Regions from separate parts of the Altererythrobacter sp. H2 genome, predicted to be linked through region 2. Evidence: predicted binding sites of a transcription regulator. Region 2 holds the regulator's gene; each other region holds the start of a gene.
What was found. The regulator LexA, encoded in region 2, represses DNA repair genes until DNA is damaged. The targets are predictions, from matches to a motif close to GTTCCNCNCTTGTTCT.
Positions count from the first base shown of each region.

Region 1: the regulator LexA is predicted to act here: its motif matches at 3,090-3,105, upstream of U4960_RS05290 (four-helix bundle copper-binding protein).
Region 3: the regulator LexA is predicted to act here: its motif matches at 2,756-2,771, upstream of uvrA (excinuclease ABC subunit UvrA).
Region 4: the regulator LexA is predicted to act here: its motif matches at 3,366-3,381, upstream of U4960_RS15605 (ribonucleoside-diphosphate reductase subunit alpha).

Region 1 is NZ_CP141285.1:1,049,549-1,056,731, reverse strand. It holds gene U4960_RS05310 (TrmH family RNA methyltransferase) at 1-766, shown strand, start outside; gene U4960_RS05305 (META domain-containing protein) at 812-1,204, shown strand; gene U4960_RS05300 (DNA recombination protein RmuC) at 1,223-2,572, opposite strand; gene U4960_RS05295 (DUF1622 domain-containing protein) at 2,637-3,035, opposite strand; gene U4960_RS05290 (four-helix bundle copper-binding protein) at 3,153-3,554, shown strand; gene def (peptide deformylase) at 3,557-4,120, opposite strand; gene recR (recombination mediator RecR) at 4,169-4,762, opposite strand; gene fmt (methionyl-tRNA formyltransferase) at 4,815-5,720, shown strand; gene truA (tRNA pseudouridine(38-40) synthase TruA) at 5,717-6,481, shown strand; gene U4960_RS05265 (zinc-binding dehydrogenase) at 6,535-7,183, shown strand, end outside.
Region 2 is NZ_CP141285.1:1,705,447-1,712,629, forward strand. It holds gene trpD (anthranilate phosphoribosyltransferase) at 1-968, shown strand, start outside; gene trpC (indole-3-glycerol phosphate synthase TrpC) at 965-1,756, shown strand; gene moaC (cyclic pyranopterin monophosphate synthase MoaC) at 1,937-2,407, shown strand; gene U4960_RS08640 (molybdopterin molybdotransferase MoeA) at 2,404-3,585, shown strand; gene lexA (transcriptional repressor LexA) at 3,677-4,369, shown strand; gene U4960_RS08650 (ComEC/Rec2 family competence protein) at 4,352-6,583, opposite strand; gene gltX (glutamate--tRNA ligase) at 6,612-7,183, shown strand, end outside.
Region 3 is NZ_CP141285.1:2,523,605-2,530,787, forward strand. It holds gene uvrA (excinuclease ABC subunit UvrA) at 1-2,745, opposite strand, end outside; gene U4960_RS12525 (hypothetical protein) at 2,890-3,891, shown strand; gene U4960_RS12530 (M3 family metallopeptidase) at 4,002-6,248, shown strand; gene U4960_RS12535 (hypothetical protein) at 6,499-6,903, shown strand; gene U4960_RS12540 (hypothetical protein) at 6,903-7,183, shown strand, end outside.
Region 4 is NZ_CP141285.1:3,147,331-3,154,513, reverse strand. It holds gene U4960_RS15615 (DUF4160 domain-containing protein) at 1-117, opposite strand, end outside; gene U4960_RS15610 (ribonucleotide-diphosphate reductase subunit beta) at 126-1,196, opposite strand; gene U4960_RS15605 (ribonucleoside-diphosphate reductase subunit alpha) at 1,276-3,204, opposite strand; gene U4960_RS15600 (serine hydrolase domain-containing protein) at 3,884-5,578, opposite strand; gene U4960_RS15595 (alpha/beta fold hydrolase) at 5,638-6,531, opposite strand; gene U4960_RS15590 (TraB/GumN family protein) at 6,560-7,183, opposite strand, start outside.

The DNA of each region.
Region 1 (7,183 bases), 660 kb from region 2:
CGTCAAGGCGCTGCGGGCCCTGCGCGAGAAGAAGCACCGCAAGGCGGCGGGCACGTTCCTCGCCGAAGGTCTGCGCCTGCTGACCGACGCCCTGGAATGCGGGCACGTTCCGCAAGTGCTGGTCCTCGCATCCGGCCGCGATCCCCACCCCCTGATCGACCGGCTGGAACACGCTGTGTTTGCTGCCGGCGGCGAAGTGATCGAAACCAGCGCGGACATCCTCGGCAAGATCACCGGCAAGGACAACCCGCAGGCCGTGGCGGGTGTCTATGATGAATTCGACACCTCGCTCGCTGCGCTTGACCGCGCTGCCGCGCCGATCTGGCTCGTGGCGCAGGCGCTGCGCGATCCGGGCAACCTGGGCACCATGCTGCGGACCGGGGACGCAGTCGGGGCCGGCGGGCTGATCCTGATCGACGACTGCGCCGATCCGTTCAGCGTCGAAGCCGTGCGGGCGAGCATGGGCGCCGTGTTCACGCAGCATATCGCGCAGGCACGATGGGAGGAGTTCCTTCCCTGGCTGCGCGGCGGAGAGGGGCAGCTCGTGGCCGCGTCCTTGCGCGATGCCGTCCCCTATCGCGGTGCGCCTTATGCTGCGCCGTGCTTCATCCTGGTCGGCAACGAATCGCGCGGCCTGCCCGAACAGTACGAGGCGGCCTGCGACCTGCGGGTGACCATGCCGATGCGCGGCCGGGCGGACAGCCTCAACGCCGCCGTGGCCGGTGCCGTGCTGGCCTACGAGGTGCTGGACTCGCTCGAAGGCTGAGGCGCGTTCATTGCGCGATCAGGCGGGCGGGCCTAGCCTTGCGCCATGATCCGACTCGCTACCCTCGCCGCCCTGCCCCTGCTCGCCGCCTGTGCCAGCACCGGCTATGCCGAAACGCCGCAACTGGCCGGGACCGAATGGCGCTTTGTTGCCATTGACGGGCAAGCCCCGGCATCGGACCGGGCGCGCATGGCGTTCACCGCCGAGCGAATCAGCGCCACCGCAGGCTGCAACGGCATGGGCGGCACCTGGACAATCGAAGGCGATCGGCTAATGGGCGGCCCCTACGCCTCGACCATGATGTTCTGCGACGGGCTGATGGAGCAGGAGCGCGCCATTGGCGCCCTGCTGGCGGAAAAGCCGGTGTTAACCGTTGCGGGTGACCGACTGACGCTGAGCTCAGACAGCCACAAGGCCGAACTGGTGCGGGCTGACTGACACCCGGATGCGTCGGGTTCAGGCGGCAGGCGGCGGCAGGGCCACGCCTTCCTCCTCCTCGGATACGTCCGCTGCGCCATAGCGCGGTGCGCCTTCGATCAGCGGCACGTCCTCGATCTCACGCTTGCCGATTTCGATGCCCTTTTCCGCCAGCCGCCGGCCGGAGGTGAGCACGTTGCGCTCAAACGAGCCGACAAACTTGTTGTAGTTGTTGACCGCCGTTTCGAGCCCGCCACCGACGCGCTTCAGGTGCTCGGCCGCAACCGCCAGCCGGTCATACAGCTCGGCCCCGGCCTTGCCGATCTCGATCGCCTCTCGGGCAATGGTGTCTTGCCGCCACACCTGCGCCACGGTGCGGGCAATCGCCACCAGGTTGGTCGGCGTTGCCAGCAGCACCTTGTTGCGAAAGGCGAAGTCCCACAGCTCCGGATCGGCTTCCAGGGCGGCGGCGACGAAATGCTCCCCCGGCACGAACATAACGACATAGTCCGGTGCCTCGTCGAACTGGCTCTGGTAGCTCTTGGCGCCGAGCGTCTGGACATGGCCCTTCATCGCCTTGGCATGGACCTCCAACAGGCGCTTGCGCTCGCCTTCATCGTCCGCCTCGAATGCCGCCTGATAGGCGTTGAGCGAAACCTTGGCGTCTATCACCAGCATCTTCTGCCCCGGCACCCGCACGATCGCATCGGGGCGCAGCCGCCCTTCATCGGTATCGAGCGAATGTTCGAGGAAGAAATCGGTGTGTTCGGACAGGCCGCACTGCTCCAGCACGTTCTGCAATGCCCGCTCGCCCCAGCGCCCGCGCGCCTTGGGCGCATTGGTGAGCGAATTGCCGAGCCGCTGTGCCTCGCGCCGGATCTGTTCTTGCCCGGCGCGCATCTGCTCGATCACCCCGGCCAGCTGGCCGAAGGCATCGACCCGCTTTTCCTCCAGCGCCTTGACCTGGTCCTCGTAGCTTTTCAGCCGGTCGCCCACCGGGGCGAGCAGCGCCTTGAGCTTTTCCTCGCTGGCCTTTTCCGAATGGCCGAGCCGCTCTTCGGCGCGCTTCATGAATTCTTCCTGCGCTTTGGCCAGCACCTCGCCGCCGGTTGCGCGGAACTGCATCAGCAGCTCCTCCCGCGCCTGCCGCATCGCCTCGATCTGCTTGTCAAAGTTCGCGGCATTGGCGCGCAAGGTGGCCACTTCGATCCGGGCATCGCCCAATTCCGCCACCGCCTGCTTGAAGCGCGCTTCCGCGTCTGACACTTGCCCCTCCGCGTCTCCGAGGCGTTCCCTCAGGTCCGCGATGGGCCGCGAAGCAGCGAGCCAGCCCACGCCAAGCCCGACCACCAGGAAAAGGACAGCGACAACAACAATGACAGGTTCCATGACGGGAACATAGCTGGAACGGGCGCCGTCGCCAAGACAGGAACCAGTTTATTCACCTGCCGCCTCAGGGCCCGCCCTCTTTGGTGCTCGGGGTCTGCTTCTGCCACGGCCAGCGCCCGTCGATCTCCACCTCCAGGCTGAAGCTGAGGAAAGTGCGGATCAGCACGATCACTGCAAGTACCAGAACGCTGTCGATGGTCGGGTCGACCGCGAGGGTGCGGATGATGTCGGCTGCGACCAGCAGCTCAAGGCCCACCAGGATGGACCGTCCCAAGGCGCGGCGGAAGATCGCGACCGGATCGTCGGCCTTCTCGCGTTGTCCGTACGTCTGAAGCCTGACCATGCCCATCGCGAACAACACAACGGCGACCAGCGAGCCGGCGACAATCACCCCGATGCCGGCCACCTCGAACACCTGCGCGGCCGACCGAGCGAGAAGTCCGATGGTATCGTCCCCGATCATGTCAGACGAACGGCCGCCTCCGGCTCACGGTTCCCCGCAAGAAACGACCGCAGCAGGGCAACTGCGGAACATATCTCCAGGCTGCCCGTCTATTCGTTATCCAAGGAGAAAAAACTCATGTCGATCGTCAGCATCATCGCCGCCCATCCTGACCTGCGCGAAGGGATCGGGGGGCCGCCAAACGAAGCACTTGCCCAGGCCGCTGCGATTACGAGCTATTGCTCGGTAGTCTGCACATCCTGTGCGGACGCCTGCGCCGCCGAAGAGATGGACATGCAGCAATGCATCCGCACCTGCAGTGACTGCGCCGATATCTGCGCCGCCACGTCACGCGTTGCGGCTCGCCGCACCGGCGCCAACGAGGAGGTCCTGCGCTCGATGCTGAACACCTGCATCCAGGCTTGCGAGCTCTGCGCTGCCGAATGCGAACAGCATGACAACGACCATTGCCGGATCTGTGCCGAAGCCTGCCGTGATTGCGCCGCGCGGTGCCGCGAGGCGCTCCAAATGGTCGGCTGAGCCTAGGCCGCCCGCAGCTTCTGCAGCTTCTTGAGCGCCATCTGCCGCTTCAGGCGGCTCAGGTGGTCAATGAACAGGATGCCTTCGAGGTGGTCCATCTCGTGCTGGATGCAGGTCGCCATCAGGCCCTCCATCCGCTCCTCGTGGTGCTTGCCGTCGAGATCCTGGTAGCGCACGGTGCAGGTCGCCGGACGATCAACGTCGGCGTAGATTTCGGGGACCGAGAGGCAGCCTTCCTGATAGGTCGCGAGGTCTTCTGCCGGATCGACAATCACCGGATTGACGAAGACGCGCGGTTCCTTCTTCGTCGGCTGGTGATGGTGGTGGTGACCATCGTGGTTGCACGGTTCGGGCTCGGCATCCGGGTCTTCCGGCTGCAGGTCGATCACTAGCAGGCGCTTGGGCACGCCGACCTGAATCGCCGCGAGGCCGATACCGGGCGCATCGTACATCGTCTCGAACATGTCCTCGACGAGGGTGCGCAGTTCGTCATCGAACTCGGTGACGGGTTCGGACACGACCTTGAGCCGGGGATCCGGCACTTCGAGGATTTCACGGATAGCCATCGCCGCCACATAGTGCGGGTATGGCGCGGCTTCAACTGCCTGCGTCGATCAAACCGGCCGCCGTGCGCGCAGCGCCTGCGCCAGCGTGCCTTCGTCAAGGTAATCGAGCTCTCCGCCGACGGGCAGGCCGTGGGCCAGCTGGGTCACCCGCACCGGAAAGGCCTCCAGCCGCTCGGCGAGGTAATGGGCAGTGGTCTGCCCTTCGAGCGTGGCGTTCATCGCCAGCACGACCTCGTCGATGCCGCCTTCTTCCACGCGCGCCAGCAGGCCGGTGATGTTGAGATCCTCCGGGCGGACACCCTCCAGCGCGGAGAGCCGCCCACCCAGCACGTGGTAGCGCCCGGTGAACAGCCGCGCCCGGTCCAGCGCCCACAGGTCAGACACTTCCTCCACCACGCACAGGCTGCGCGGATCGCGGCGCGGGTCAGCGCAGATGCCGCAGGGGCTGTGGGTATCGACATTGCCGCATTGCGGGCACTCGGAGAGGTTCTCGCGCACCCCGGCCAGCGCCTCGACCAGTTCGGGCAGCGCCCGTTCGCGGTGCTTGACCAGCCACAGCACCGCCCGCCGCGCACTGCGCGGGCCAAGGCCGGGAAGCCGCGCCAGTGCAGAAGCCAGCCGCTCGATCTCTTGCGATGCCATGAAGCGGCAGATAGGGGCAGCAACTACCGAACGAAAGGCTGCCCCGCCCCTTATGCGTATCATTTTCATGGGAACGCCTGACTTCGCGGTGCCGACGCTGCGGGCACTGCACGAAGCAGGGCACGAACTGGTGGCAGTCTACAGCCAGCCGCCAGCGCCTGCCGGGCGCGGCAAGAAGCTGCAACCCTCGCCCGTGCACCGGGCGGCGGAAGCTCTGGGCGTCCCGGTCCTGACACCCAAATCGCTGCGCAAGCCCGAACAGCAGGCCGAATTCGCCGCGCTTGGCGCCGACGTGGCGGTGGTCGCCGCCTACGGTCTGATCCTGCCGCAGGCGGTGCTCGACGCGCCGAAGCACGGCTGCCTCAACGTCCACGCCTCGCTCCTGCCGCGCTGGCGCGGGGCGGCACCGATCCACCGCGCGGTGATGGCGGGCGATGAGCAAACCGGCGTCACCATCATGCAGATGGAAGCGGGGCTCGACACCGGGCCGATGCTGGCCAGGGCCGCCACCCCGATCGAGGACAAGACGACCGGCGAACTGACTGCGGAACTGGCCGAACTGGGAGCGCACCTGATGGTGGAAGTACTGGCCGGGCTCGACCAGCTGGCGCCCCAGGTCCAGCCTGCGGAGGGCGTCACCTACGCTGCCAAGATCGACAAGGCCGAGGCGCGGATCGACTGGCAGCGCCCCGCCACCGACGTGGTTCGCCATATCCACGGTCTCGCCCCTTTTCCCGGTGCCTGGTGCGAAATCGGCGGCGAGCGGGTGAAGCTGCTGAAGGCCGGCGTGGCCCAGGGGAACGAGAAGCCCGGCACCGTGATTGACGGCAAGCTCACCATCGCCTGCGGCAATGGAGCGATCCGGCCGATCAGGCTCCAGCGGGCCGGCAAACCGGCGATGGAGGCGGACGAATTGCTGCGCGGATGGCCGATTGCGGCGGGGGCAGTGCTCGATTGACCCGCTTTGCCCTCACCCTCGAATTTGACGGCACGCCGTTCATGGGCCTCCAGCGCCAGGCCCACGGTCCAAGCGTGCAGCAGGCGGTCGAGCAGGCGGTGCATGCCGTCACGGGAGAAGCCGCGGCACTCCATTCCGCCGGGCGGACCGACGCCGGGGTCCACGCGCTTGCCATGGTTTCGCATGTCGATATCGCCAGGCCAATCGAACCATTCCGGCTGATGGAAGCGCTGAATTACCACCTGCGTCCAAACCCGATCGCGGTGCTGGCCTGCGCGGTGAAGCCCGATGACTGGCACGCCCGTTTTTCCTGCACCGGCCGCGCTTACGAATACCGCATCATCAACCGCCGCGCGCCGCTGACGCTGGAGGCGAACCGCGCCTGGCAGGTGCAGCAACCGCTTGACGCTGGCGCGATGCACCGCGCGGCGCAGGCGCTCGTCGGGCAGCACGACTTCACCACGTTCCGCTCGGTCCATTGCCAGTCGGCCAGCGCGCTCAAGACGCTCGACCGGCTGGATGTGCGGCGGGAGGGCAGCCATGTCATCATCGAGGCCGCCGCCCGCAGCTTCCTCCACCATCAGGTGCGCAGCATGGTCGGTTGCCTCACGCTCGTCGGCATGGGCCGCTGGCGCGAGGAACAGGTGGCCGAGGTGCTCGCCGCCCGTGACCGGCAGCAGCTGGGCCTGAACGCCCCGCCGCAAGGGCTGTACTTCGTCAGGGCCGATTATCCGGACGAAGCTGACGCCACGTCACCCTAGCCAACCCGGCATTGCCAGCGTAGCGATGCGCTGACGATTCAAGGGAGACGACAATGACGCAGACCGGCAAGCAGATCTTCACCACGCTCGACGCGGGCGGTACCCTGACGGTCGAGGTTGGCGAAGCGCCTGTCCCCACCCCCGGCCCCAGCCAGGTTCTCGTGAAGATGGAGGCCGCGCCGATCAACCCGAGCGACCTTGCCCTGCTGTTCTCCGCCGCTGATCTCGAAAACGCCGAATATTCGCCCGGCAAGATCGTGGCGCAGATGCCCGAGCCGTTCCTGACCGGGCAGAAGGGCCGCCACGGCCAGCGCCTGCCGGTTGGCAACGAGGGCGCGGGCACGGTTATCGCAGCAGGCGAATCCGACATGGCCCAGGCGCTGGTCGGCCAGCGGGTCGCCTGCGTGCCGGGCAATGCCTTCGGCCAGTATTGCGTGGCTGAAGCGATGATGTGCCTGCCGATCGGCGAACTTTCCAGTGCCGAGGGGGCGAGCGCCTTCGTCAACCCGATGACCGCACTGGGCTTCGTCGAAACCGCGAAGATGGAAGGACACGAGGCGATCATCCACCTCGCCGCTGCTTCCAACCTTGGCCAGATGCTCAACCGCATCTGCCTTGAAGACGGCATGAAGCTGGTCAACATCGTCCGCAAGGCCGAGCAGGTAGAGCTGCTGAAAGCCCAGGGCGCCGAACACGTGGTCA
Region 2 (7,183 bases):
CCCACCTCAATGAAACCGAAGCCGAGGAAGTATTCGGCTGGATCCTCGACGGCGAAACCAGCGAGGACGAGATCGCCCGCTTTCTGATCGACCTTTCCGACCGGAGCGAGACGGCGGAGGAAATCGCCGGAGCCGCCCGCGCCTTGCGTGCCCGCCTGATCCCGATCGCCGCGCCCGCCAATGCGGTCGACTGCTGCGGCACCGGCGGCGATGGGCACCATACGCTCAATGTCTCGACCGCCGTCAGCCTGGTGGTGGCGGCCGCGGGCGTGCCGGTGGCGAAGCACGGCAACCGCGCCGCCAGCAGCAAGGCAGGCGCCGCCGACACCCTTGAAGCACTCGGTCTCGACATGGAAGCAGCCGGCCGCACTGCCGAGAAGACTCTTGCCGAAATCGGCATCTGCTTCCTGTTCGCCAAGAACCACCATCCGGCGATGGGCCGGATTCAGCCCATCCGCCAGCGGCTGGCGCGCCGCACGATCTTCAACCTGATGGGGCCGCTGTCCAACCCGGCCGGGGTCCAGCGCCAGCTGATCGGCATTGCCCGCCCCGCCTATGTGCCGATTTATGCCGAGGCCAAGGCAAGGCTGGGCACGATCCGTACCTTTATCGCTTCGGGCGACGAGGGGCTCGACGAGTTGAGCCTGGCCGGCGGCAACGAACTGGCCGACGTGCGCGGGCGCAATTTCGAGATGCGGCGGGTCGATTGCACCATGGCTGGCCTGCCCCATTCCCCGGTCGAGGCGATCCGGGGCGGCGATCCGGCGCACAATGCCAAGGCGCTCAAGGCCCTGCTCGATGGTGTTCCCGGACCCTACCGCGATGCAGTGCTGTTCAACGCGGCCGCCACCCTGCTGGTGGCCGGCGCTGCGACCAGCTGGACCGACGGCGCCGCCCGGGCCGCCGAATCGCTCGACAGCGGTGCCGCAGCCAACCTGCTCACCCGCTGGATCGAGATTGCCCGATGAACAAGCTTGAGGAAATCTGCGCGACCAAGCAGACCGAAGTGGCCCAGCGCCGGGCCGAGCAGTCGGTAACGGCGCTCGACCATCTTGCAGCCGGGCAAACGCCGCCGCGCGGCTTCGAGGCTGCCCTGCGCGCCAAAGCGGCTGATGGTTTTGCCCTGATCGCAGAAATCAAGAAAGCTTCGCCGTCCAAGGGGCTGATCCGGGCTGATTTCGATCCCGCTGATCATGCACGTGCCTATCAGGCCGGCGGCGCTGCGTGCCTGTCCGTGCTGACCGATGCGCCCTATTTCCAGGGGCACGAGGACTATCTGGTCGCTGCCCGCACCGCCTGTAACCTGCCGGTCCTGCGCAAGGACTTCATGGTCCATCCGTGGCAGGTGGCCGAAGCGCGGGCGATCGGTGCCGATGCGATCCTGATCATCGTCGCCGCGCTGGAAGACAGCGCGATGGCGGAAATCGAGGCGGCTGCGATGGAGCGCGGGATGGATGTGCTGGTCGAAGTGCATGACGAAGCCGAGATGGAGCGCGCCCATGCGCTGAAGTCCCGGCTGATCGGAGTAAACAACCGCAATCTCAAGACTTTCACCACCGATCTTGCCACCACCGAAAGGCTTGCCCCGCTCGCCCCTCCCGGCACTCTGCTGGTCGGTGAAAGCGGGATCAACAGCCATGCCGATTGCGAGCGATTGGCCCGCAGCGGCGTCCGGACTTTCCTCGTCGGGGAAAGCCTGATGCGGCAGGCCGATGTAGAGGGCGCGACGCGGGCACTTTTGACAGGACGAGCCTGACGCGCAGACACTGTCCTACAAGGTGCTCGTCTGGCATAGAGGGCGGATGAGCATGAGTGCCACTCCGTCCGTTTTCCTGCCCCCGTCTGGTGAGATGCACCGCCCGGACTTTTTCTCTCCAGGACTGTGTAACATGTGTAACAGGTCTCCGGATTCCAGGCACTTGCGGGGACCCGGCCAATGAGCCGTTTGACCCATCTCAACGAGTCGGGCGCAGCGCACATGGTCGATGTCGGCGGCAAGGCCGAAACGCAGCGCATGGCCCGGGCCGGGGGCGTGATCCGCATGAGCGAGGGGGCGCTGGCGGCGATCCGGGCTGGCGACGCGCCCAAGGGCGATGTGCTCGGCACCGCACGGATCGCCGGGATCATGGCCGCCAAGAAGACGGCCGAACTGATCCCGTTGTGCCATCCGCTGGCGCTGACCTCTGTGGAAGTCACGTTCGACTACATCGATGGCGGGGTCGCGGTCACGGCCACAGCCTCGCTCACCGGCAAGACCGGCGTGGAAATGGAAGCAATGACAGCCGCTTCGGTGGCGCTGCTCACAGTCTATGACATGGCCAAGGCGCTCGACAAGGGCATGGTGATCGAGTCGGTGCGGCTGCTTGCCAAGAGCGGCGGCAAGTCGGGTGACTGGGTGGCGGAATGAGCCTGCCTGCGCTCACCATCGAGCAGGCGCAGGCGCGGATGCTGGCCCTGCTCGCGCCGATGCCGGCGGAGGCGGTGCCGGTCGAGCGGGCGCTGGGCCGCTACCTTGCGCAGCCGCTGGTGGCGGCGCGGACCCAGCCGCCGGCCGACCTTTCGGCGATGGACGGCTACGCGGTGGCGGGCACAGGCCCGTGGCAGCGATTGGGCGAGAGCCGCTGCGGCGAGCCGTTTGGCGGGCCGATCGCAGCGGGGCAATGCGTCCGCATCTCGACCGGCGCGATCCTGCCCCTTGGGGCGGACCGCGTGCTGATCCAGGAAGATGCCCTGGTGGCGGGCGCGCAGGTCTCCGCCACCGTCGATCCGGCCGCTGGCAAGCACATCCGCCGCAAGGGGTTCGAGTTCGCGCCCGGCGCTCTCCTCCTGCCCGCCGGGCCCTGGATCGGCCCGGCGCAACTGGCACTGGTGCGCTCTGCCGGCCATGCGACGGTGCCCGTCCACGCTGCGCCGACCGTGGCCGTGTTCGACAGCGGTGACGAGCTGACCAGCGACCCTACCTCCTGCGCTGTCCACCAGATCCCCGCCAGCAACGGCGCCATGCTCGGGGCCATGGCGTCATCGCTGCCCTGCACCGTGCGGCAGGGCGCACCCCTGCCCGACCGGCTCGATGCGATCGTCGCCGCGCTGGAGGACCATGCCGATGCCGACCTGCTGGTCCTGACCGGCGGCGCCTCTGTGGGCGTCCATGACCTGGCCCGGCCTGCGCTGGAGGCAGTTGGGGCAGAGCTCGACTTCTGGAAGGTTGCGATGAAGCCCGGCAAGCCGCTGATGGTCGCCCGGCGCGGCCGCCAGGTCGTGATTGGCCTGCCTGGCAACCCGGTTTCGGCCTTCGTGACCGGCTTCCTGTTCATGCTGCCTGCGCTGCGCCGGTTGCTGGGGGCGGCCGAATGCCTCCCGCAAACCGTATCCATCCCCCTGGCAACCGACTGCGCACCGGGCGGACCAAGGCGCGAATTGCTGCGCGGGTCGCTCAGGCCGGATGGCGTGATGCCATCGCGCGAGCAGGACAGCAGCGCCTTGCTCAGCCTCGCCCGGTCTGACGTGCTGATCGACCGTCCCGCACACGCCGATGAGGCTAAAGCGGGAACGCCTGTTCCGGTCTACCTGCTCGGAAACGGCTGAAATGCTTGACTCGTGAAACGGGGTTGCCTACTTGTTCCACATTCGTTCGCATGGCGCGGGCGGAACAGGAACGGCACAGGGAGCCTCCGCGATGCTGACAGCCAAGCAGCATGAACTGATCCGCTTCATTCAGGTTCGCCTGGAAGAAACCGGCATTTCCCCCAGTTTCGAGGAAATGAAGGAAGCGCTCGATCTCAAGAGCAAGTCCGGCGTTCACCGCCTGATTTCCGCTCTGGAAGAGCGCGGCTTCATCCGCCGGCTGCCCAACCGGGCCCGCGCGCTGGAGGTGCTCAAGCAGCCGGAAGACGTGCTGTCGGTGCCGAAAGCAGCGCCCCGTGCAGCCAATGATCCGGTCAGCCTGGCCCGCGCACCTGCGAAGCAGGCGCCGCGCCCGGCCAACGATGTGGTCGATATCCCGCTGCATGGCCGGATTGCCGCCGGTGCGCCGATTGAGGCTTTCGAGGAGCACAGCAGCCTGCCGGTCCCCGCCGCCCTGCTGGGCCCGGGCGAGCATTACGCGCTGGAGGTTTCCGGCGATTCGATGATCGAGGCAGGCATCTTCGACGGGGACTTCGCGCTGGTCCGCCGGACCGATACCGCGCGTGATGGTGAAATCGTGGTCGCGCTGGTCGACAACGAGGAAGCGACGCTGAAGTACCTGCACCGCGATGCGGGGATGGTGCGGCTTGATCCGGCCAATGCGAGTTATGACCCGCAGGTCTACGAACCCCATCGGGTCCAGGTCCAGGGCAAACTCGCGGGCCTCCTACGGCGCTATCACTGAGTTAGTTGGCTTCGCAGGCGTCCGGTCGGGCGGCTTGTGCCACCAGCCATGGTCGCCCTGGCTTGCGGCAACCGTTTCGATCCGCTCATCCGGGAGGTAGATGGCGAGGCCGCCGGTTTGCTCCAGCATCTTGCGGTCGGCCTTGAGCCAGGTCGGGCGGCAACTTGCGGGCAGCCAGCGGTCGGCAATGACGATGTCGGCGCGTTCGCAGGCAGAAGCCAGTGCACGCTCCTCGACCCGCTCGCGGTTCAAGGCCATCAGCAAGGCCCACTTGCGCCCATCACGTTCGATTGCCAGGGTGCAGAAATCGCGGCTGCATTGCGCGCCCGGCCAGTCCTTGAGGGAAATCGGCTCGCCGGATAGGCCGGCGGTTTCCAGCAGGTTGTCGCGCACGTACTCGCTCCGCGTCTCGCGCAGCATGAGGAGGCGCTCACCTTCCCCGGTGATGCCGACCTGTCTGCCGTCTGTCGAAACCAACACGTCGGGCACTGGGGTCATCACCAGCGCAACTGCCGCTGCAGCAACCGGAACGAGGCCTAGCAGCCGGACCCGCCCATGCCACAGCGCGAGCCAGATTCCGCCCACGACAAACAAGGCAAAGGTGCCCGCGCCCATTTGCGGCATCAGCTTCACCGCACCCGGCTGGTCAGCCGTCCAGTGGGCAATCGCCAGCAGGGCTTCGAGCGACTTCTCGCTCACCCACCACGCCGGCCGTCCCAGCCCGACGGTGTCGAGCAGCAGGCCGAGTGCAATGGCTGGCATGGATATCAGTGTGACCAGCGGGATGGCGATGACGTTGGCGAAAGCTCCGTAAAGGCCCGCGCGGTGAAAATGGAACAGCACGATCGGCGTGAGCACCGCTTCGATCACCAGCCCGGTGGCCAGCAGCATTGCCAGCCTGCGCCCCTGCCGCGCCAGCCAGCTTTCCTCTCGCGCAGCGAGGAAGGCCTTTACCGGTCGGCTCTCGTGCAGCGCAATAATCGCCAGAACAGCGGCAAAGCTCATCTGGAAACTCGGGCCGATCAGCGCTTCCGGCCAGACCAGCAGCACCAGAAAAGCCGCGGTTGCCAGCATCCGCACGGACAGGGGCTCCCGTCCAATCGCCAGGGCAGTCAGGACCAGCAACGCGCCTATGCAGCTGCGCACCGTCGGCACTTCGGCACCTGTCAGCAGGGTGTACCCGACACCGGCCAGTGCCCCTACCCCCGCCGCCAGGACCGGCAGGCGAATTCTCAGCGCCAGCCAAGGTGACAAGGCCAGCAGCTTGAGTGCCAGCAGGTACCCTGCCGCGATCACTGCGCTGACATGGACCCCGCTGATCGAGAGCAGGTGAGTCAGCCCGGAATCGCGCATGGCTTTTTCGTCACCCAGGTCGATCGCGCCCCGGTCACCGCTGGCAAAGGCCGCTGCGATCGTACCGGCTGAGCCATCGACCTGCTCCCGGACATGGGCCGCAAGGCGGCGCTGGACCTGCGCCAGACCGCGCACCTGCGGCGCGTTCTCTACCACCTCGACCGGGCCCAAGGCGGAGCCGGTTGCAGCAAGCCCGTCAAACCAGGCGCGGCGGGCGAAGTCATATCCTCCGGGAAGCATGGGCGGCGCAGGCGGCGAAAGTCTCGCGCGTAAACGCACCACCGCGCCCTCGGTCATGGCTGGCGTTGCATCGGCAGCGGGCAGGTTTATCCGGATCTTGCGGGCGATGCCTGCCTCGGCATCGCGAATGGCCAGAACCAGGCGGATACGCTGCTGGGCGGGCTGTTCCTGCCGGTCAAGCACGCGGCCAACGATGATCGTGACGCTCGTCCGGGTAATCGGCTCCGCACCAACCAGGGCCGACCTTGCCCACACCGTCCCCACCCCTGCAGCGAGCAAGAGACTGGTGGTGATGACTGCCAATTGCAGGGCAGCGCGATTCCTGTCACCGCGCCAAAGGGCCGCAGCCGCAATCGCTGCGATCAGGCAGGCCCCGATAAAGGCCGACCATTCCCACGGCGCATCTAGTGCAAACCACGCCGCAACGCCCGCAGCGAAGGCAATCGTGAGCCAGGGAGCCCGCTCAAATCCGGCCCTTCCGACAAATTGCTCGCAGGCATCGGCAAGGCTGGACAAGCGGACGGCCTTGGGCCAAGTGCGCTGCACTGCAGCATCGCGCAGCTTCGCGGCCGGCTCCGGCTCATCCCCCAGGGGTACATGCGGCGCGGTGCTGGTCGCCATTCGACAATAGGAAAGGAAACCGGCGTTCATGGCAAGCGATAGCAGCACCGCGACCAGCCAGGTGGTGACCCGCTTCGCGCCCTCGCCGACCGGCTACCTCCATATTGGCGGGGCAAGAACCGCCCTGTTCAACTGGCTCTACGCCCGCCACCATGGCGGCAAGGTGCTGCTCCGGATCGAAGACACCGACCAGAAGCGCAGCACCCAGGATGCGATCGACAAGATCCTTCAAGGGCTCGACTGGCTCGGGCTGGATTTCGACGACGCACCAGTTTTCCAGTCCGACCGGGCGGAGCGCCACGCACAGGTTGCCTGGCAACTGCTAGAGGCCGGCCACGCCTACAAATGCTTCGCCACCTCCGACGAACTGGAGGCCATGCGTGACGAGCAGCGCCGCAACAAGCAGCCCCTTCGCTATGACGGGCGCTGGCGGGATCGCGATCCGGCAGAGGCGCCTGAAGGCGCGCCTTTCACCATTCGACTGAAGACCCCGAACGAGGGTGAAGTGACCATCCATGACCGGGTGCAGGGGCCGGTCACCGTCCAGAACAGCGAAATCGACGATTACATCCTGCTGCGCGGCGACGGCACGCCAACCTA
Region 3 (7,183 bases), 820 kb from region 2:
GAGGTTGTGCTCGATCACCACCACGGTGTTGCCCTGATCAACCAGCCGGTGGAGCACTTCGAGCAGCTTGCGCACGTCCTCGAAGTGCAGGCCGGTGGTCGGCTCGTCGAGGATGTAGAGCGTCTGCCCGGTGCTGCGGCGGCTCAGTTCCTTGGCCAGCTTGACCCGCTGCGCCTCGCCGCCGGAGAGCGTGGTCGCCTGCTGGCCGACCTTGACGTAGCCGAGGCCGACTTCGTTGAGCATGTGCATCTTGTCGCGGATCGGGGGGACGGCCTTGAAGAATTCCTCCGCATCCTCGATCGTCATGTCGAGCACGTCGGCGATCGAGTGGCCCTTGAACTTCACCTCCAGCGTTTCGCGGTTGTAGCGGCGGCCGTGGCATTGCTCGCAGGTGACGTAGACATCGGGCAGGAAGTGCATCTCGATCTTGATCAGGCCGTCGCCCTGGCACGCCTCGCACCGGCCGCCCTTGACGTTGAAGCTGAAGCGGCCGGGCTTGTAGCCGCGCGCCTGGCTTTCCGGCAGGCCGGCGAACCAGTCACGGATCTGGGTGAAGGCGCCGGTGTAGGTGGCGGGGTTGGAGCGCGGGGTGCGGCCGATCGGGGACTGGTCGATCTCGATCACCTTGTCGCACAGCTCCAGCCCGGTGACCTTGTCATGCGCGCCGGCGATCACCCGCGCCCCGTTGAGCGCGCGGGCGGCGGCGGCGTGGAGCGTGTCGATGGTGAGGCTGGACTTGCCCGAGCCGCTGACCCCGGTGACGCAGGTGAAGGTGCCGAGCGGGAACTTCGCCGTGACATCGCGCAGGTTGTTGGCCCGCGCGCCGTGGACCGTCACGTGGTGGCCGTTGCCCATGCGGCGCGTGGCCGGCACCTCGATCCGGCGGGTGCCGTTGAGGTAGGCGGCGGTGAGGCTGGTCTTGCTCCTGAGCACTTCCTTGAGCGTGCCCTGCGCCACCACCTCGCCCCCGTGCACCCCGGCGCCGGGGCCGAGGTCGACCACGTGGTCGGCGGTGCGGATGGCGTCCTCGTCATGCTCGACCACGATCACCGTGTTGCCGAGATCGCGCAGCCGCTTGAGGGTTTCGAGCAGCCGGTCGTTGTCGCGCTGGTGCAGGCCGATGCTCGGCTCGTCGAGCACGTAGAGCACGCCTGACAGGCCGGAGCCGATCTGGCTGGCGAGGCGGATGCGCTGGCTCTCCCCGCCGCTGAGGGTGCCGCTGGTGCGGTCAAGGTTGAGGTAGTCGAGCCCGACGTTGTCGAGGAAGCCCAGCCGCTCGTTGATCTCCTTGAGGATGGCGCGGGCGATCTGGCGCTGGGTCTCGCCCAGCTGCTCCTCCAGCGCGAGGAACCAGGCCTTGGCATCGGCGACGCTCATCTTGGTGGGGGTGGCGATGTCGGTCATCGCAACCTTCACGCTCAATGCCTTCTCGTTGAGCCGCTTGCCGCCGCACGCCTCGCACGGCTGCGCGGTCTGGAACTTGGACAGCTCCTCGCGCATCCACGCGCTTTCGGTCTGCAGCAGGCGGCGGTTGAGGTTGCCGATCACCCCCTCGAACGCCTTGGTGACGGTGTATTCCTTGCGCCCGTCCTTGAAGGTCAGCGGCACCGGCATCCCGCCCGTGCCGTGGAGGATGATGGTCCGCTGATCGGGCGCGAGTTCCTGCCACGGGGTGGTGAGCGCGAAGTCATAGGCCTTGGCCAGGCTCGCCAGCACCTGCATGTAATAGGGGCTCGGCGGGTTGGACTTGGCCCACGGCACCACCGCGCCCTGCTTGAGCGACAGCGCCTCGTTCGGCACCACCAGCTGCGGGTCGAACAGCATCTTCTCGCCCAGGCCATCGCAGGTCGGGCAGGCCCCCTGCGGCGCGTTGAAGGAGAACAGCCGCGGCTCGATCTCCTCGATGGTGAAGCCGGAGACGGGGCAGGCGAACTTCTCCGAAAAGACGATCCGGTTGGCAGGAATGCCCGCCCCCTTCATGGCGCCGCCCGCTTCACCCTCGCCCTCGCGCCCCGGCACCACGCCGTCAGCCAGGTCGACATAGGCCAGTCCCTCGGCCAGCTTGAGCGCCTGCTCGAAGCTGTCAGCCAGCCGCGTCTCCACGCCCGGCTTCACCGCTATCCGGTCAACCACCACCTCGATGTCGTGCTTGAGCTTCTTGTCGAGCGCGGGGGCTTCCTCGATGCCGTAGAATTCGCCGTCGATCCGCACCCGGGTGAAGCCGGCCTTCTGCCATTCGGCCAGTTCGCGCCGGTATTCGCCCTTGCGCCCGCGCACCACCGGGGCAAGCAGGTAGAGCCGCGTGCCTTCCGGCAAGGTCATCACCCGGTCGACCATCTGGCTGACAGTCTGCGCGCTGATCGGCAGGCCGGTGGCAGGTGAATAAGGCACGCCGACGCGGGCCCACAGCAGCCGCATGTAATCGTAGATCTCGGTCACCGTCGCCACAGTGGAGCGCGGGTTGCGGCTGGTGGTCTTCTGCTCGATGCTGATGGCAGGAGAAAGCCCGTCGATATGCTCGACATCGGGCTTCTGCATCATTTCGAGAAACTGGCGCGCATAGGCGCTAAGGCTCTCGACATAGCGCCGCTGCCCCTCGGCGTAGATCGTGTCGAACGCCAGGCTGGACTTGCCCGACCCCGAAAGCCCCGTGATCACGATCAGCGCATCGCGCGGCAGGTCGATATCGACCCCCTTGAGGTTATGCTCGCGCGCGCCGCGCACGGAAATGTGGGTCAATGCCATGGGTCGTGCTGTTCCATATTTGTTCGGATTCTGCAAGGCAGCCGACCGGGCGGGCGGGACAACCTGGAAAGGCAGCAGGTGGGATTGACAATGATCCATTGAAAGGGCGTGGTGCAGTAAATCTTGCAAACAGGATGAGACCTCATGCGTATCTTGTTGCCTGCCATGCTCGCGTTTGCCGCCCCTGCCTCCATCGCAGGGCTGAATTTGGCGTGGGCGCAGCCAGCACAGGCCCAGGCCGCAATCGATCCGGCGTTTCTGGCCGAGGTGCAGGGGCGCTGGGTGTCTCGATTTCCCCACAGCGACATAGAGTTCGAAGTCAACGGCACCGAGATCCGCCTCGTCGTGGCAGAGGAGAAAGTCCATGGCAGCGGGCGGTCGCAGTATGTGCCTCGTGCTGGCGATCTGGTTGCGGTGATCACCGGCGCTGAACGGACCGGCGCCAAACAGGGGGTCGATGGCAAAGACTATCCGGAATATGTCTTTTACGTCCGCAGCATCTCCAATCATGGAGACGGCTGGCGGATTTCCGAAAGTTCCACCACCAGGCACCTGACATTCAACACGCAGTTTTGCCGGGACGGCTCGTCCGGCCCCACCAAGCCATTCTCCAATTACTACACCCTGTCTTCGCCGGCAGTGGTGACCAATGACGGTTGGCGCGCCGAAGCCAAGGGCCGGATTTTCCCGCCGCGCGGCAGTGTGCCCAACTGGGCCGATCCGATCGTGCCAGGCTGCAAGGATGGCCCGTCAAGTCGCCCGAACCGCATGACGGGCTCGGCCAGCACAGCCACCGCCGCGCAGCCTGCGCAGGTGTCCTCTGACCCTGTTCCGCCCTTATCCGTTCCGGTTGCCTCCGAGCAGGAGCAGCGCGAGCAGGCCGAGCGCGAGCGCCTGAACCGGGAACAGGCCGAGTTCGGCACCCGCCAGCTGGCCGAGAACGAAGCCAACCGGCAGGCCTACGAGCAGGCCCTGCGTGACCGGGAGGCCACCATCGCCCGCCAGGCGGCCGAGCACGAGGCGGCGGTCGCGGCGGTCGAGGCTGAACGGCTCCGGCGCGAGCGCGAACACGAAGCCGCCATGGCCCGCTGGCGCGCCGACGTGGAAGCCTGCCGGAAGGGCGACCGGAGCCGATGCGCCCAGTGACGGAAATGCACCCGGTTGCATTTGTAATCAATCTCAGGTTCAAGCGCGGTCAGCTAACAGCCCGGCCAACACCGGGTAAGACCCGACCATGATCCGATAAGGAGTCGCCGATGAAATCCCGCCTCATGCTCGCCGCCGCTGCCGGCGCGCTGCTCACCACTGTTGCCATCATGCCGGAGCCCGCCATGGCCCAGACCAAGCCTGCCGCTTCCTCCGCCAACCTGTCTGGCGACGAGCTGGACAAGGCGATTGCCTATTTCGCCAATGACAGCGTGCTGCCTTTCCACGCGCCCGATTTCACCAGGGTGCCAGACGCGGTCTACCTGCCCGCGTTCGAGAAGGCGATGGCAGTCCACAACGGCGAGATCGCGCGGATCAAGGCCAATCCGGAGGCGCCCACGTTCGAGAACACCATCGTCGCGCTGGAAACCTCGGGGCGGATGCTGGGCCGGGTCGCGACCATGTTCTTCGCCCTGACCGGCGCCAACACCAACGACACGCTTGACGAGACGCAGACCTTGGTCGGCCCGAAGCTGTCGCAGCATGGCGATGCGATCACGCTGGATCCGGTGCTGTTTGCCCGCGTGAAGGCGGTCTACGACAACCGCGCTTCGATGAGCATGACGCCGGAGCAGGCCAAGCTGCTGGAGGAAACCTACGAAGGCATGGTCAACGCCGGGGCGCAGCTGACCCCGGCCCAGAAGGAGCAGGTCAAGACAATCAACTCCGACCTGTCCAAGCTGACCACGGACTTCAGCCAGCGGGTGCGCGCGGCGACTGTCGCCAATGCGCTGGTGGTTGACAGCGCGGCGGAGCTGGCCGGCCTGTCGCAGGCCGACATCGATGCCGCGGCCAAGCTGGCAGCGGAAAAGGGGATGCAGGGCAAGTTCGCCATCGCGCTGCAGAACACCACCCAGCAGCCGCTCCTGCCCGCGCTGGAAAACCGCGCCACCCGCGAAAAGCTGTTCAGGCTCTCGCTCACCCGCGCCGAGCAGGGCGGGCCGAACGACACCCGCGAACTGATCGCCCAGATCGTCCGCCTGCGCGCCGAAAAGGCCGCGCTGTTCGGGCATGACAGCTGGGGCAGCTATGCCCTGGTTGACCGGATGGCGAAGAAGCCGGAAACCGCGCTGGGCTTCATGACCGACATGGTCCCCGCCCTCGCCGCGACCCAGCAGCGCGAGGCGGCCCTGCTCAACGAGATGATCGCAGCCGAAGGCGGCAATTTCTCGGTCGAGCCGTGGGACTGGTACCGCTATGCCAACAAGGTCAAGGCGGAACGCTACGAGCTCGATGAAGACAAGGTCATGGAGTACTTCCAGATTGACCGGGTGCTGGAAGACGGGGTGTTCTACGCTGCCAACCAGCTGTTCGGGCTCGACTTCAAGAAGCGCACCGACCTGCCGGTCTATCACCCGGACGTGACCACCTACAGCGTGTTCGACCGCGACGGGAGCGAGCTGGGGATCTTCTACTTCGACCCCTACCAGCGCCCGAGCAAGCGTGGCGGCGCGTGGATGAGCAACTTCGTCGACCAGAGCTATCTCTACGGCACCAAGCCAGTGATCTACAACGTGCTCAACATCCCCAAGGCGGCCGAGGGCGAAGTCCAGCTGGTCAGCTTCGACAACGTCAACACGCTGTTCCACGAATTCGGCCACGCGCTGCACGGCTTCTTCGCCGATCAGCAGTATGCCAGCCTCTCCGGCACCGCCACCGCGCGCGATTTCGTGGAGTATCCCAGTCAGGTCAACGAGATGTGGGCCACCTGGCCCAGCATCCTCGAAAACTACGCCAAGCACTACAAGACCGGCGAGACCATCCCGGCCGAGCTGATCGCCAAGATCGACGCGGCGAGCAAGTTCAACCAGGGGTATGACTTCGGCGAAGTCGTTGCCGCCGCCCTGCTCGACATGAAGTGGCACGCGCTTTCGGTGGACGAGGCCGCGAAGATCCGCACCGCCGCCGATGTCGACGCGTTCGAGCGGCGCGCGCTGGAAGAGCTGGGGCTGAAGGTGGACCTGGTGCCGCCGCGCTATCGCAGCAACTACTTCAACCACATCTTCAGCTCGCCGGCCGGCTATTCGGCGGGCTACTACAGCTACCTGTGGACCGAGATGCTCGACCGTGACAGCCGCAAGTGGTTCCGCGACAACGGCGGCCTGACCCGCGCCAACGGCGACCACTACCGCGCCACCGTGATCAGCCGCGGCGGCACGATGGACTACTTCGAGATGTTCGAGAACTTCGCCGGGCGCCAGCCCGACGTGACCCCGATGCTCGAAGCGCGCGGCCTGACCGGCGGCGGCATCGAACCCAGCGGCGAACCGATCATGGAAGCGGTCGGCGGGAAGTAAGACCTCCACCCGCCGCCCTCGCCCCAAGGGGCGATGGTGGCGGGTGTTTGCTAGGCCAAGTGTCTGGGCACCTGCCATCCGCTTGCCAGCGCAGGCTGGATCAGCGGACCGGAACAGCGTATCAGGAGAACACTCGGCCCCGGCGAACGAGGCCCGAAGCGGAAGAAGAATTTAGTATAGTCCACCCCGAAATTGTTGCCGGATTGTCCAGCGGATCTACTAGTATCGCGCGGGCATCGAAAATTTCCGCTTGGATGACAAGATGGGCGACTTACGAGACAATTGGTGGACGCTCGATATCGGAGAGAGCATCGATGTCGGCCTTCCAGGCATCTACGAGTGGCGCATTGGCGTCGACAGCCTTTACATCGGCAAGTCAGCAAGGCTGCGAGGGCGTATCCGCGAATATCCCAACAACGTCCGCAAGCTGATTGCCGGAGATGCGTACAGGAAGGGAAAACCCACTTCCTATCGCGAAATCCACCGCGCACTGCGCATCGCACATGACGACATGATCGAGGTTAGTCTCACTGTACTGGAAAACTGTGGACGTGAAGTACTGAACCAACGTGAGCGGTATTGGATTGCAACCCGCAGAGCCGAGGAGGCGCAAGGTGGTCCTCGCGTTCTCAATGCGGCCAAGTGGAGTGTGTGATGGCACGCGAATTGTACTGTTGGCGCTGCAAAGTTAAAATGCCGATGCTGGATGAGGACGAATGGGAGCGTATCGGCCCGCTTCTTTCCGGGTCGGCCGATCCCATAATGAGAGATGCCGCCCTCGATCTTTTCGAGCTTATGACCGGCATGCGTGAAACCAACATCAATGCGATTTGGCATCACCGGATCAAGGAGCATGGTCCGCCCTGCACCACATGCGGGAAACCATTGAGGACGCCGAAAGCGAGCTTCTGCGCTGCCTGCGGCGGCATGCGCTG
Region 4 (7,183 bases), 1.4 Mb from region 2:
CCAGAACTTGGCGTTGTCGGCACCTTTGCGGACGTGAATGTGCACCGGTTCGCGCGGATCGCCTTCGTCGGAATAGAAGTGGAAGCGAAATCCATTCCAGTCGAAGACTTTGGGCATGGCAGAAGCTACTCCGCCGCCACGCTCCCGGAACCGGCATTGCCGAACATATCCGGCTCGCCCGCACCGTCGTCCGCCTGGTTCGCGGCTGAGCCGATCTTGGCCTTCTGGCGGTTGTCGAAGCTGGACCACACGTCCTGCCAGTTGCCCTTGGTCGCGCCCTTCGAATACTCGGTCGCGCGGGTTTCGAAGAAGTTGGCGTGTTCCACCCCGTTAAGCAGCGGGGCGAGCCAGGGGAGGGGGTGGTCTTCCACCATGTAGATCGGCTGGAAGCCGAGCTGGCCCAGCCGCCAGTCGGCGATGTAGCGGATGTAGCGCTTGATTTCCTTCGCGCTCATGCCGCTGACCGGGCCCATCTCGAAGGCGAGGTCGATGAAGGCATCTTCCAGCCGCACCGTCTTCTGGCAGATGTCGATGATGTCTTCCTTGACCGCCTTGGTCAGGCAATCGCGCTCGCGCACGAATTCGTGGAACAGGCGCACGATGCCTTCGCAGTGCAGGCTCTCGTCGCGCACGCTCCAGCTGACGATCTGGCCCATGCCCTTCATCTTGTTGAAGCGCGGGAAGTTCATCAGCATGGCGAAGCTGGCGAACAGCTGCAGCCCTTCGGTGAACCCGCCGAACACCGCCAGCGTGCGGGCGATATCCTCGTCGGAATCGACCCCGAACTGCTGGAGGAAATCGTGCTTGTCCTTCATCTCCTCGTATTCGAGGAAGGCGCTGTATTCGCTTTCGGGCATCCCGATGGTGTCGAGCAGGTGCGAATAGGCCGCGATGTGGACCGTCTCCATGTTGGAGAAGGCGGCCAGCATCATCTTCACTTCGGTGGGCTTGAACACCCGCCCGTAATGCTCGTGATAGCAGTTCTGCACCTCGACATCGGCCTGGGTGAAGAAGCGGAAGATCTGGGTGAGCAGGTTGCGCTCGTTCTCGGTGATCTTCTGCGCCCAGTCGCGGCAATCCTCTCCCAGCGGCACTTCTTCCGGCATCCAGTGGATCTGCTGCTGCCGCTTCCAGAACTCGTAAGCCCACGGATATTCGAACGGCTTGTAGGTCTTGCGGGCTTCGAGAAGGGACATCGGGCGTACTCCGGGCGTAAATCAGGCAAAATGTATACGGCTGGCGGGCGATTGCGGACGCACCATTACTGGCAGGCCCCTATTGGCAGGCCAGACATTCCTCGTAGTCGGTCTGTTCGATCTCGAACTTGGGTGCTTCCGAGGTGTTGTCAGCCTCCACCCCGCCGGCGAACCCGGCGCGCTGCACGCTCTTGGAGCGCAGGTAGTAGAGGCTCTTGATGCCCTTCTCCCATGCCTGGAAGTGGAGCATGGCCAGGTCCCACTTGTCGACATCGGCCGGGATGAACAGGTTCAGGCTCTGCGCCTGGTCGATATAGGGCGTGCGGTCGGCCGCGAATTCGAGCAGCCAGCGCTGATCGAGCTCGAAGCTGGTCTTGAACACGGCCTTTTCCTCAGGGCTGAGGAAATCGAGGTGCTGGACCGAGCCGCCCTTCTCCAGGATCGAGTTCCACACGTTGGTCGAATCCTTGGACTTCTCGCGCAGCAGCTTTTCCAGATACGGGTTCTTAACCACGAAGCTGCCCGAGAGCGTCTTGTGGGTGTAGATATTGGCCGGGATCGGCTCGATGCAGGCGCTGGTGCCGCCGCAGATGATGCTGATCGAGGCAGTCGGCGCGATCGCCATCTTGCACGAAAAGCGCTGCATCACGCCCATGTCCTCGGCATCGGGGCAGGGGCCGCGCTCGTTCGCCAGCATCATGCTCGCCTCGTCGGCCCGGGCCGCGATGTGCTTGAACATCTTGAGGTTCCATACCTTGGCCATCGGGCTTTCAAAGCCGATGCCCTTGGCCTGGAGGAACGAGTGGAAGCCCATCACGCCCAGGCCCACCGAACGCTCGCGGCTGGCGGAATACTTGGCCCGGGCCATTTCCGGCGGGGCACGGTCGATATAGTCCTGCAGCACGTTGTCGAGGCAGCGCATGACGTCTTCGATGAACAGCTTGTTGCCTTCCCACTCGTCCCACTTTTCGAGGTTGAGCGAGCTGAGGCAGCACACCGCCGTGCGATCGTTGCCGAGGTGGTCGCGGCCGGTGGGCAGGGTGATTTCCGAGCACAGGTTGGAAGTCGAGACCTTGAGGCCCAGGTCGCGGTGGTGCTTGGGCATCATCCGGTTCACCGTGTCGTTGAACACGATGTAGGGCTCACCGGTGGCGAGGCGGGTTTCGACCAGCTTCTGGAACAGACTGCGCGCATCGACCTTGCCGCGCACGCTGCCGTCCCGCGGGCTCTTGAGCTCGAACTCCTCGCCGTTGCGGACGGCTTCCATGAAGGCGTCGGTCACCAGCACGCCGTGGTGCAGGTTCAGCGCCTTGCGGTTGAAGTCCCCGCTCGGCTTGCGGACTTCGAGGAACTCCTCGATCTCCGGGTGGCTGATGTCGAGATAGACCGCTGCCGAGCCGCGCCGCAGCGAGCCCTGCGAAATGGCGAGCGTGAGCGAATCCATCACCCGCACGAACGGGATGATGCCGCTGGTCTTGCCATTGAGGCCGACCGGCTCGCCAATCCCGCGCACATTGCCCCAGTAAGTGCCGATCCCGCCGCCGCGGCTGGCCAGCCAGACGTTCTCGTTCCAGGTGCCGACGATGCCTTCGAGGCTGTCCTCGACCGAGTTGAGATAGCACGAAATCGGCAGGCCGCGATTGGTGCCGCCGTTCGACAGCACCGGGGTGGCCGGCATGAACCACAGGTTGGAGATGTAGTCATAGAGCCGCTGGGCGTGCTCCTGGTCGTCGGCATAGGCATCGGCCACGCGGGCGAACAGGTCCTGGTAGCTTTCGCCGGGGAGCAGGTAGCGGTCCGTCAGCGTATCCTTGCCGAATTCGGTGAGGTTCGCGTCGCGCGCATGGTCAACCACGATGGTGAACCGGCGGTCCATCACCTTCTTCGAATCGCCCGCCCGGTCACTGGCGGCAGCATCGGCGGTGGCGGCCTGGGCCATGGCTACGGCGAGCGCCTCGGCGGCCTTGCCTGCGACCAGCTCTGCGCTGCCCATATCTTGCGTGTCCATGCTCACTGCGGCCTTCTGCCTGCCGGCTGTCTCACCGGGCTCGATCCCCGTCGTCTGTGTCTGGTCGAGACCCATCGCTGATTCGTCTCCGGTCCTGAATTCCATTGCTGCCTAGCCCCGCCTGTTTGCCCTGTGGGAACGACGCCGGTCCGGCGCCTGGTGTTCCGCATGTGTTCGACTCGGCGGATGCGTTCCGCCTAGCATCTTTTGGTGTCCGGGCGGCGGATTAGTTCTCCCCCGCCTGTCCACAGCCCGATCGCCCGGCCTTGCCTTTCCGACCGAATCACCCGCCCCACACGATTTGCATCGTACGCCTTGGAAAACACGATCTTGTGGGTGTACCCGCGATCCGAACCACTAGATACTGAATCAGGCGGGACTCTGGCGCAAGAGGGTAAAGCACGTTTAACCATGTTGCGGGCGGCGCTGCGCGGGGTGTGTTAGCTGTGTGCAACGCAGCGACGCGGCGGATTTGCTGGACTGGCGCGCCGCGCAAGCCCCAAAATGAAAACCGGCAAAAATTTATATGGGCAAAGTGGGTATTGCGGGGCTTTGAATCAATCGAATCGGGCCGGGTAATTTTTGTGCGCCGCTCAAGGTGGCGGACCTGCCGCACCAGCTCTCGCGGCGCGGCAGGTCAGATGTTCGCGCGTAGCCGCCTCTCCGGCGGGTAGGCGGGTCAATCAGAAGGCTGTTCGCCGGCATCCGCTGTGCGGGCAAACGGGATCGTCTGCCCGCCCTGGCCGATCACCGCGCCGGTCACCTTGCCGCCCTCCAGCACGATTTCGACGAAGGCATCGACCCCGGTGACCGCGAACCGCGCCGGGCCCTGCGCCACCAGCGGCAGGGCAGGCTGCCCACCAAGCCGGGCGATGAGCGTACCAGAGTTGTCCAGGGACAGGATCAACGTCCCGATTGGCCCCGTATAGGTTCCTGCATAGCTCTGCAGCACGTCCGGCGCGATGGCTACGGCTGGTGCGGCTTCGACCTTTCCGGCCCATTGGGCGATTTCCGGTTCGTTGGCCCCGTTATGGTGCATTTCCATCCGCAGCGTTCCGTCATCGGCGCGGGTGATGGCAAACCAGGTCGGATTGTAAGGGGCGTAGAAGAACCGGTCACCGCCTGCGGGAAACACTTCTGATTCCCGGCCGCCGGTGCGCAAGGTGTAGAGCTTGCCATCGCGCTCGTAGAATTTGCGGGCCTGCGCTTCGTCGATCCGGTATTCGCCCAGCAGCGGCGCTATCGCAGCCAGATCCAGCGCAACCGCTTTGAATTCCTCGAACGGATCGCCGATGGCCATGGCCGCGATCCGCGCCATCAGCGTGTCGCTCGAAATTTCAGGCGAATCCGTGTTGTTGAACACGGCCACGAAGATGCCGTCGCCGGGAAGGTAGACGCTCGCGGTGTTGAAGCCATTTATGCCGCCGCCGTGGCCGATCGCAGGCCGGCCGCGAACCGGCTCGACACCCAGGCCGAGTCCGTATTTGGCCTCTGTGCCGTCGTTAAGCACCGTCGGGGCGATCATCTGGCGATAATAATCGCCTCCCACCACCTTGCCGCCATGCAAGGCATCGGCCCAGCGGGCGAGGTCGAGTACGTTGCCGCGCAGCGCCCCGGCTGCCGCAGGGACAGTGGCGTCGATCGGGCCGGCAATCTCAGCCTTGCCGTCGCCGCTGCGCGTATAGCCTGTCGCCATGTCCGGCAGGGTCGCTTCATCGGCAAAGCTGGCGATCGTGGACAGACCGAGCGGGGCCGCAATCCGTTCCGCCACCGCCTCGTCCCACGATTTGCCGGTGACTGCCTCGATCACCGCACCCACCAGGATGTAGCCGCTGTTGTTGTACAGATAGCGTTCGCCCGGAGCGAAATCGCGGGGCCGGTCCCTGAACTCGCCGATCATGTCCTGCGTCGTCCATCGGCGGGTGAGATTGGCCTCGTTCATCCAGCCCGGCATGCTGGTGTAGGATGGAATCCCCGATGTGTGATTGAGCAATTGCCGAACGGTGACCGACGCGCCGCTGGCCGGGTAGTCGGGCACGAATTTCGACAGCGGATCGTCCAGCGACAAGCGGCCTTCTTCGGCCAGTTGCATGACAACAGCTGCGGCAAACTGCTTGGTGATGGAGCCCAGGCGGAACAGGGTATCCGGTGCGACCGGGCGGCCTTCCGCGATCCGGGCCATGCCGCGCGCGCCTTGATAGACGACCTGCCCATCTTCGGTGACAACCACCGAGACGCCGGGGCCGGACTGATCGACGGTCGCGGCGATCAGGGCATCGACGTCCTGCGCGAACCCGTCGGGCACGGCCATCGCGGCATTGGGAACCAGTGCGGCTGTTGCAAGCAGCACGGCGGCGGAAAAACGATACGGCACTGTTTCTCTCCCTCTTGGTGTATTATGTGAATGATACACCAAGAGGGAGTTTGCAAGACCTATTTCGCCTCGGTGGCCATGGCATGCTTGGCGATCTCGCTGGCGAGCTCGTCCACCAGGTCCAGCGGCAGGTCGTGGCCCCAGCCGGGTATGGTGCGGATGCGCGCGCCGGGGATACTGGCGGCGGTGTCACGGCCGCCCTCGACCGGCACGAGGGGGTCGGCCTCGCCGTGCAGCACCAGGGTCGGCGCGGTGATCCCGGCCAGCATCGCCCGCCGGTCGCCATCGGCGAGGATCGCGGCGAGGTGCCGGGTCGGCCCTTCTGGATAGACGCTGCGGCGGACCGAGGCGGTGACATTGGCGCGCAGGCGCTCTTCCGGGGCCGGGTAGCCGGGCGAGCCGATGGTGCGGGCGAGCAGCATCCCGTGCTCCACCAGCACCGCCTCGTCCATGCTGGCCGGGCGCTTGACCAGCACCTCAAGCGCTTCCTTTTTCGCAGGGGGCAGCCTCGGGTTGCCGGTGGTCGAGAAGATCGTGGTGAGCGAGCGGGTCTTGTGCGGATGGCGCGCCGCCACATGCTGGGCGATCATCCCGCCCATGCTGCCGCCGACGATGTGTGCGGTCTCGATCTCCAGCGCATCCAGCAGGCCCGCCCCGTCATCGGCCATGTCGGCCAGGGTATAGGGCACCTTCGGCCTGATCCCGAGCTTGCCGAGCAGGGTCAGCTTGACGATGCCGGGCGCGCGCACCCCGTGGAACTTGTGGCTGAGACCGATATCGCGGTTGTCATAGCGGATCACCCGGAACCCGTGACCCACCAGCGCCTCGACCAGCTCGATCGGCCACAGGGTCAGCTGCGCGCCGAAACCCATGATCAGCAGGATCGCCGGGTCACCGGCCTTGCCGTGGTCTTCGTAATGAATGGTAATCCCGTTGGCGGTCGCAGTAGGCATGGTCTCTCCCTGTCGGCTTTGTGTGGGCTTATTTTTCGATCGGGTCGTCCGCAGTCGCTCCGGATGGTCTTGCCGGCGGCACGGGCCGCCAGTCCGGCCCGCGAATTTCGAACCCCTTGGCCTCGAGCTGGTCGAGCACGCCCTGGTCTTCCGCCAGCACCCGCAGCGGAGCAACGGCCAGGGTCACGCCGCTTTCCTGCGCAGCGCGGTCGATCGCCGCGAGCCACTGGCCGCGCAGCTCTCCCCCGACCGACTGGTCGGCCCAGGGCCAGCACTGGCCCAGCGCCTGCTCCAGCGGGTTGGCCATCACGGCGGGCACATCGGAGGCGCGCCAGCCCGCCCCGCGCCGGGCAATCAGCTCAGGCCCGGTCTCGGTCGCGGTCATGGCGGCATCGAGGCAAGCGATATGCGCTTGCGGTGGTGCTTCGGCTAGGCTGTCGAGCATGTCCTCGCCCCGGATCGTGCCGACCGGTTCGGCCGGAACCTTGGCCCGCCGCGCAGCCTTCTCGACCACGTCGGAGGCGTCCTTGCCGGTGTCGCGGCTGAAGCCGAGCCGGCGGGCCAGAAGGTCGAACGCGGTGATCAGGAAGCTGGAGCGGGCATAGTCCTGGTCGTACTTCGCCTCCAGCGCGGCAAGCCGCTGCGCTTGCAC